Linked DNA regions of Planctomyces sp. SH-PL14. The main gene of each other region encodes a partner of the protein of the gene in region 2 in a complex. Links are inferred from orthologs where the notes say so. Each region holds a gene or a part of one and is shown on either strand. Other genes may lie near its edges.

Region 1 (4,171 bases), 4.4 Mb from region 2 along the record:
CCGGCGTTGAGGACTCCCTCAAAACACACCGCTTGCTTTGCAATCCCCGCGGGTTGGTGAGGGGGCCATCCGGCACGTTGTCCTTGTCTGGACACTCTCTCCTTCAGACATCTCTCGACGGCCAGGCCTCCGGCGGGCAAAGAGGCTTCGCCCCCTTGCATCCCCCACCAGGGGCCAGCCCCTGGACCCCGGATGGGTTGCCACACCACCAACCGGCGGACGCCCCCTTCCGATCTCGCGACGTCGATGTCGCGAGACCGTCCGCTCCTATGGCCGCTCTCCGTCGGCATGCTCCTTCACGAAGTCCTGGAACGTACGCGACGCGACTTCATCCGCATCGGCGATCCGAATCCCGATCGTCTGCCGGCCGTCCCGGGCGGCAGCGATCTCCCGCTCCGCTCCCAGCCCGCTGATCCGCCCCATCGCATACCGCCCCGCCGCTCCGTACAGCGTCAGGTCGATCCCGCTACGGCGTTTCGTGACCACTTCGGCCCACGGCTTCGACGAGCCTTTGAGGCGGTACGTGACGGTGGTCTTGCCAGTCCAGTCGACCTCGGCGTCCGGGGCCGCTTCCGACAGGACTCCGAACAGAGACTCCAGCGTCTCCGCCTCCCATTCGACCCGCTTGTTGCTCGGAAACCCCTTACGCGAGAGGTGCCACTTCTTCCCCAGGACGGTCCAGGGCATCAGCGACGTCGGATCTACGACCGCCACTTGGGCCTGCGGCAGGAACGCCTTGACCGCCTTCTGAAGGAAATCCGCAAACGCCGGAGTCTCGATCTCCCGCAGCCAGTGGACGGTGATCGTCACTTCCTGCCACGGCCCCTTAAGGTTCTTCACCCGCACGCGGTCGCCGCGGCCGTAGACCGGCAGCTCGTCGAGATCGTCGAGCGACTTGAGAGACAACCGGCGGGCAAGGTCTTCCTCGCGGAACGAGTCCTTCTTCACGCGGAACTTGAGGACGAGGAGCCATTCGTCGCCGGTCTGGGCATGCAGGAACCAGCCACCCGATTTCTCCTTCGCCATCAGCTCGACAATGCTGCGGTGGTTCCAGTTCGGCTCGGCCAGCGTCTCGTGCTCCGCCAGCAGGTCGATAACGTGCTCCAGCGCCTCCCCCTCCCACTTCGGCGGCTTTCCGCTGTGGCTGATCCGGTCCCGCGTGTGCCAGCGGCGGCCGTCCGACTGCCACGGCGCGGCGGAGTCCTTCCCCACCTTGCTGATGTCGATGTCCCCCGCCCGCTTCTTGGCCGCCTCGTCGGCGTCGAAGAACTCAACGTCCGCCCGCTCCCCCGCCTCCATCACGGGCGCGAGTAACTCCCCGGTCCAGGACCGCATCAGCGGGGACTCGCCCGTTTCTTTCCGTCGGGTGCCGTTGGCGCCGGGCCGCGCCAGGGCGGCGTGGGCGACCACCTCTTCGGGCGTCCCCTGTGCCACGATCCAGCCGCCGCCCACTCCCGCCTCCGGGCCCATGTCGACGACCCAGTCGGCCGTCTTGATGACGTCGAGGTTGTGCTCGATGACCGCGACCGTGTTCCCCTGCTCGACGAGACTATTGAGGACTTTGAGCAGCTTGGCGATGTCGGCGAAGTGCAGCCCGGTTGTCGGTTCGTCCAGGAGGTAGAGCGTCTGACCGTTGTGGGGGCGGCAGAGCTCCGCCGCCAGTTTGACCCGCTGCGCCTCGCCGCCGCTGAGGGTCGCGGCGGATTGTCCGAGCGTCAGATAGTCAAGGCCGATCGCCGCCAGCGTCGCCAGCGGGGCACGGATCTTGGGGATGTTGCCGAAGACTTCGAGGGCCTCGCCGATCGACATGTTCAGAACATCGGCGATCGACTTCGACCGATACTGGACGGCGAGCGTTTCGACGTTGAACCGCTGCCCCTTGCAGGTCGTGCACTCCACCCAGACGTCGGGAAGGAAGTGCATCTCGATCTTCTTCTGTCCCATCCCCTCGCACTCTTCGCACCGCCCGCCGGGGCGGTTGAAGCTGAACCGGCCCGGCTTGAATCCACGCACCTTGGCCTCAGGGAGCCGGGCGAACAGCTCACGGATCGGATCCCAGACGCCGGTGTAGGTGGCAGGGTTCGACGCGGGGGTGCTGCCGAGCGGGGACTGGTCAACGACGATGACCTTGTTGACCTTCTCGATCCCCCGCAACTCGTCATACGCGCCGGGAGCTTCGCCGACGCGGTGCAGGTGGCGGGCGATCGCTCGACCGAGCGTCTCCATCACGAGCGAGCTCTTGCCCGAGCCCGAAAGGCCGGTGATGGCGGCGAACGTTCCGAGCGGAAGATAAAGGTCGACGCCACGCAGGTTGTGCTGCCGGGCCCCCAGGAGTTCCAGCCACGAACCACCCGGCGGGGCGTCGTAGAGCGCGGGGGGAGTCGACGGGCGAGCGGCGGCGGCCGGCGGTGCGGAGTCCTTCGCTTCCTCTTCGAACAGCGTCGCGGCCTTCTTTCCTCGCTTCTTCTTGGGAGTGGAGTCCGTCTCCGGCGCCAGCCGAACGAGCCGCCGCGTCCGGGGAATCGGGATCCCTTTGGCGCCGCTCAGATAGGCTCCCGTGAGCGATTTCTCGGGCTGCTTCTCCAGTTCCTTCGGCGCCCCCTCTGCGACGACCATTCCGCCGTGCCGACCCGCGCCGGGGCCGAAGTCGTACAGCCGGTCCGCCGACTCCAGGACTTCCCGGTCGTGTTCGACGAGGACGACGGTATTGCCGAGATCCCGCAGACGGTGCAGGGCCGAGATCAGCCGGCCGTTGTCCCGCGGATGGAGGCCGATCGTCGGTTCGTCGAGGACGTAGAGGACGCCGGTCAGGGCTCGTCCGATCTGGCCCGCCAGCCGGATCCGCTGGCTCTCGCCGCCGCTGAGGGTCGGCATCGACCGGTCCATCGTCAGGTAGTCGAGTCCTACGTCGACCAGGAACGACAGCCGGTGGATTGCCTCGTCGAGGAGGTCTCCGGCGACCTTCTTCTGTTCCTTCGTCAGTTTGAGCGACTTGAGGAACGTCAGGGCCTCGCCGAGGGGGAGTCGGCAGAGTTGCGGGAGCGTTTCTTCGTTGAGCCGAACGGACGCGGCGTCGTCCCGCATCCGGTCCCCGTTGCAGACCGAGCAAGGCTTCTCGCCGACGAGGTCGAGGAACCGTTGGCGGTGGGCGTAGGAGACGCGCGAGGCCTCTTCGATCGTCGGGTAGAGGCCCTTGTACTGGATGCGGACCGCGGCTCCCCCTTCACCTTTGGGGCCGGCCGGGACGTCGATCCACCGGTCGCCGCCGCCGTAGAGGATGACCCGCTGGTGTCGGGGATCGATCTGGTACCACGGGCGATCAAGGGGGATGTCGAAGGCGATCGCCAGGGCTTCGAGGATTCGCCGGAAGCCGGGGGTCAGGCGGGGATCGGGCCAGATCGAGACTGCCCCCTCGAGGAGGGAGAGGTTCGGGTTGCTGATGAGGGCGGCCTGGTTTGTGCCTCGTTCCGTGCCGAGGCCCTGGCAGGCGGGGCACCATCCCAGCGGGCTGTTGAAGGAGAAATTCTGGGGTGTCAGTTCGACAAACGTGCGCGACATTCATGACTCGGACGCGACGACGGGAATCGAGCAAGGATAGTCGTGTCCGTCCGAACACTCCATAGACAAGGGTACAGTATCAGTCCGGGTCCAGGGATCCCCTGGTGGGGGATGCAAGGAGGCCACGCCCCTTGCCCGCCGGAGGCCTGACCGTCGAGAAACATTGGAAACAACGGGTATTCAAACGCGGACCACGTGTCGCATGGCCCCTCACCAACCCGCGAGGAATACAGGGCAAGCGGCGCGGTGTGAGAAAGTCCTCAACGCGGGCTCCACAAACCGGACACCCGCCGTGAGAGGGGGCGGATCAGGCCGATTCCGCGAGGGGCTGAGCCTGGATGGCCAGCGCGGTCTTCAGAGCGGTTTTTCCCGCCGTGCTGATCTTGTAGACGAGCCCGGAGGATCGCTGGCCGATCTCGCACTTCAGCAGGCCGTGGGCAATGAGCCGCCCGTGGACCTGCGACAGGATCGCGGCGTCGACCCCCGCCACTTCGCGAATCCGGTCGAACCAGCCGACCAACGATTCGGTTTCGTCCCCCGCCTCTTCAAATGCTGGAGCGGACTGCTCGCCAGCAGGTTCCGAAACGACCACCGCAAGAGCCGCGACGGGCTC
Region 2 (4,121 bases):
ACCTTGATCGACCGGTTGCAGCCGGTCGCGGCCAGCGTCACCGCCAGGAGGAGTCGCCACAGCTTCATTTCCGTGAGCATCCATGCCACGAGGGGAGGGGCGTCGAGCGTTGAGAGTGGAGCATTGAGCGTTCAGGGACGGGGCCCTTTTCAACGCTCAGCGCTCGACGCTCAACTCTGGACCTTCCTCAAGTCTTGAGTTCCGGGCAGGTTATACGCCCGGAACTTTCAGCCCGGCAACAGGGATTTCAGGTGGTCGACGATGTCGTGCGCCCCCAGATCCCGCTTCGGCAGCAGCAGGTACGCCTTCCGGGCGTCCACGATCCGGAGGTCGGAGCCGAGCTTTTTCTGTAGCTGTTTGATCGTTTTGTCGTCTTTGTACTCGAAGACGGCGAACCGCCCTTCCTCGGTATAGATCCGGCGGATGCTCCATCGCCAGGCATGGAGCTGGAGCTCGCGGACCAGCAGAAGTTGCTGCGCCTCGGCGGGGATCGGCCCGAAGCGGTCCCGCATCTCGTTCGCCAGTTCGCCCAGTTCCTCCAGTGTCGCAACGGCGGAAATCTTCCGATACAGGTCGATCTTCGGGCGTCCGGCGGGGACGTAGGAGTTGGGGAGGAATGCGGTGACCGCGAGTTCCACGTCGACGTGGGGATGCTCCCGCGCCGGCATCCCTTTGAGCGACCGGACGGCGTTTTCGAGGAGCTGGCAGTAGAGCTCGTACCCGACGGTCGAGATGTGGCCGCTCTGCTCGGTCCCGAGGATGTTCCCCGCGCCGCGGATCTCCAAATCCCGCATCGAGATCTTGAACCCCGCCCCCAGCTCGCTGAATTCCTCGATCGCCTTCAGCCGCCGGGCGGCGATGCTGGTGAGCGACTTGTTCTCGTCGAGCAGCAGGTAGCAGTAGGCCCGGTGCTTGTAGCGGCCGACGCGGCCGCGGAGCTGGTGCAGGTCGGCCAGGCCGTAGTTCTCCGCCTGGTCGATGAACATCGTGTTCGCGTTGGGGATGTCGACCCCGCTCTCGATGATCGTCGTCGCCAGAAGGATGTCGGCCCGGTGGCGGACGAAGTCGAGCATGTTCCGCTCAAGCTCGTTTTCGTTCATCTGGCCGTGGACGATCGCAATCCGGGCATCCGGGACGATCGCCTGCAGCCGCTCGGCGACGAACTTGATATCCCACACCTTGTTGTGGACAAAGAACACCTGTCCGCCGCGGTTCATCTCGCGGACGATCGCCTGCTTGATGAGATCCGCATCCCACCGCACGATCCGGGTCTCGATCGCCATCCGGTCCTGCGGCGGCGTCGTCAGGTTCGAGATGTCGCGGATTCCCAGGAGCGACATGTGGAGCGTCCGGGGAATGGGCGTTGCGGAGAGTGTCAGGACGTCGACCGAGAGCCGGACTCGCTTCAGCATCTCCTTGGCGTCGACACCGAACCGCTGCTCTTCGTCGATGACGAGCAGCCCCAGGTCCTTGAATTTGACGTCCTTCTGCACCATCCGGTGGGTCCCGATCACGACGTCGACCTGCCCCTCCTCCATCTTGAGGAGCAGCTCCTTGGTCTCCTTGGTGGATCGGAACCGGGAGAGGACGTCGACCCGAACCGGGAACTCCGCCATCCGGTCGGAGAACGAGCGGTAGTGCTGCTCCGCCAGGACCGTCGTGGGGACGAGGACCGCCACCTGTTTCCCGGCGTCGACCATCTTGAAGACCGCCCGCATGGCGACCTCGGTCTTGCCGAATCCGACGTCTCCGCAGATGAGCCGGTCCATCGGCCGGTCCCGCATCAGGTCGATCTTGCTGTCGTCGATCGCCCGGACCTGGTCGTCGGTCGGGACATAAGGAAATGCCGCGTCAAACTCCTGCTGGAGATGGCTGTCCGGGGGACAGGCGTAGCCGGGCTTGTGGGCCCGCTGGGCCTGGAGCTTGAGCATGTCCGAGGCCATGTCCTGCACGGCCTGCGCGACGCGGCTCTTGTTCCCCGCCCACGCCGTCCCGCCGATTTTCGAGAGCGGCGGCGAGCCCTTCGAGGCCCCGACGTACTTCTGGACGAGGTGGATCAGCGAGACCGGGACATAGATCATGACCCCGTCGCGGAACTCCAGCGACAGGTGCTCCTCCTTGGCTCCTTCCTTCTCAAGCAGTTCCATTCCCCGGAACCGCCCGATCCCGTGGGCGAGGTGGACGATCAGGTCCCCGACCTTGAGGTCGAGGAAGCTGTCGATCGCCCGCCCTTCGGCCCGTTTGCGGGTCCGGGTCGTGCGGCGGACCTCGACGCGGTTGAACAGCTCGTTGTCGCTGAGAACGAGAATCCGGTCGCGGACGAGCCGGAACCCGCGGGTCACGGTCCCCAGGCAAAGCGTCACGCGGGGGGCCAGCTCCGGGACTGACTCCTTGAGCAGTTCCCCCAGGCGGTCCCGTTCCCCCTGGTTGTGACAGGCGATGAGGACCGTCTCGTCCCGACCGACGATCGTCGCCAGCTCGTTGAGGACCTCGGCCCGCGGTCCGGTAAACCGCTCGATCGACTCCACCTTGAGGTGGCAGGTCGTCTCGGCGCTGTCCCCGGCGAGGGCCGAAACGGTCACGGTCGGCCGTTCGGTCGTCCGGGCCAGCGTCGCCTGGACGGAGAACAGCCCCTGCGGGTTCTCCAGCCGCTCCAGGTAGTGTTTTCCCTCGTCGACGAGGTCCTGCAGTTCCGAAAGGACGAGCCAGCTTCCCTTCGGGAGGGAATCGAAGAAGTAGGCCGACGGAACAGGGGCCGGGTCCTGGGCCTTGGGGGCTTTCTTTGTCGAGGCCGGTTCGCCCTTGGTCTCCTCCGACTTTGGCCCGATCGCCGTCAGGGCGACCTGCTTCAAGTCCTCGACCTTGCGCTGGGTCTCGACGTCGAAGCGGCGGATCGAGTCGATCTCGTCGCCGAAGAGTTCGACCCGCAGCGGATCGGTCGCGTCGGGCGGGAAGATGTCGATGATTCCGCCGTGGACCGCGAATTCGCCGGGAGCTTCAATCGACGGGACCCGCTCGAATCCCTGCTGGACGAGCCAGAGGAGGAACTCATCCACCTCCAGATCCTTGCCGACCTGGAGCGTTCGAGTGCCCGCCTGCCGTGACTCACGGGACGGAACCGGCTGCATCAGGGCCGGGAAGCAGGTGACCACAACCTTGGGCGGCGTGGGGGACTCGAGTTCCTGCAGGACGCGGAGCCGGGCGCCGAAGACCTGGTCGGAGACCGAGCGTTCTTTGGGGAGCGTTTCCCAGGCGGGGAAGACGCGGGGGGGCTCCGGGAGGTAGGGGGCGAGGTCGGCTGCGAAGTCGTCGACTTCGCTGAGTCGTGGCAGGACGACGACGAGTGTGCCGGGGACTTCGGAGGCGAGAGTGGCCGAGGTCAGCGCGGACGATGAGCCCCACGCGCCGTCGATGGTCCCGCTCTCGCCGTGCTGGAGGGCCCCGAGCACGTGGCGGAATTCGTCGAAGTGACGGATGCGTGCGATCAGATCCGGGAGAGCCCGGATCGTCTGTCCCCCGCCGCGATCGTTCATAACTGGTCGGCAGAGGTTATCGGGGGGGAGCTGGGGACGTCAAAGTCGCGGCAAGTCGTGCTTGCCGGCGCGACTCCCATAGCTCAAACCCAATGTGCCACGGCAGTCAGGGGTCAAGGGGGCCACGCCCCCTTGCCGCCGGAGGCCGTCCGGTGAGGAACCGTGGTAAGCAACGGATGTTACCTTTGTGGTACCAGCGTTGAGGACTCCCTCACATCACACCGCTCGCTCTGCAATCCCCGCGGGTTAGTGAGGGGGCATCCGGCACGTTGTCCGCGGTTGGACACACTCTCCTTCAGACATCTCTCGACGGCCAGGCCTCCGGCGGGCAGGGGGTGGCCCCTGCACGCCACCAGGGTGCCCCTGGACCCGGTTCTTGGGCATCGATGACGCTTGATTGTCGGCGATGAACTGGGGCTTCATCATGCAGGGCTGTCCCACTCACGGAGACCACTTGCCCGACCGACCCACCGACTCCGACGACCCCCTCCTCCAACCCGTCCAGTTCCTGCCCGGTGTCGGACCCGCACGCGCCCAACTCCTCGAAAAACTCGAAATCCGCACCGTCCAGGACCTCCTCTGGCACCT

The links.
Region 1: the proteins of mfd (region 2) and VT03_RS01645 are in contact, whole or in part, in a crystal structure (PDB 4DFC), measured with the Escherichia coli proteins. The link is inferred for Planctomyces sp. SH-PL14 from one-to-one orthologs.

The regions. Positions count from the first base shown.
Region 1 is NZ_CP011270.1:392,958-397,128, forward strand. The notes cover bases 68-3,933. They hold VT03_RS01645 (excinuclease ABC subunit UvrA), read right to left. Parts: upstream 3,559-3,933; coding sequence 268-3,558; downstream 68-267. Other genes in these bases: VT03_RS01650 (hypothetical protein), read right to left, coding at 3,866-3,933. Outside these bases: more of VT03_RS01650, read right to left, coding at 3,934-4,171. UniProt on the Escherichia coli protein: The UvrABC repair system catalyzes the recognition and processing of DNA lesions. UvrA is an ATPase and a DNA-binding protein. A damage recognition complex composed of 2 UvrA and 2 UvrB subunits scans DNA for abnormalities.
Region 2 is NZ_CP011270.1:4,781,651-4,785,771, forward strand. What follows is about bases 28-3,843. They hold mfd (transcription-repair coupling factor), read right to left. Parts: upstream 3,534-3,843; coding sequence 228-3,533; downstream 28-227. Other genes in these bases: VT03_RS18290 (peptidylprolyl isomerase), read right to left, coding at 28-68. In the rest of the region: more of VT03_RS18290, read right to left, coding at 1-27; ATP-dependent DNA helicase RecG, read left to right, coding at 3,988-4,121. UniProt on the Escherichia coli protein: Couples transcription and DNA repair by recognizing RNA polymerase (RNAP) stalled at DNA lesions. Mediates ATP-dependent release of RNAP and its truncated transcript from the DNA, and recruitment of nucleotide excision repair machinery to the damaged site.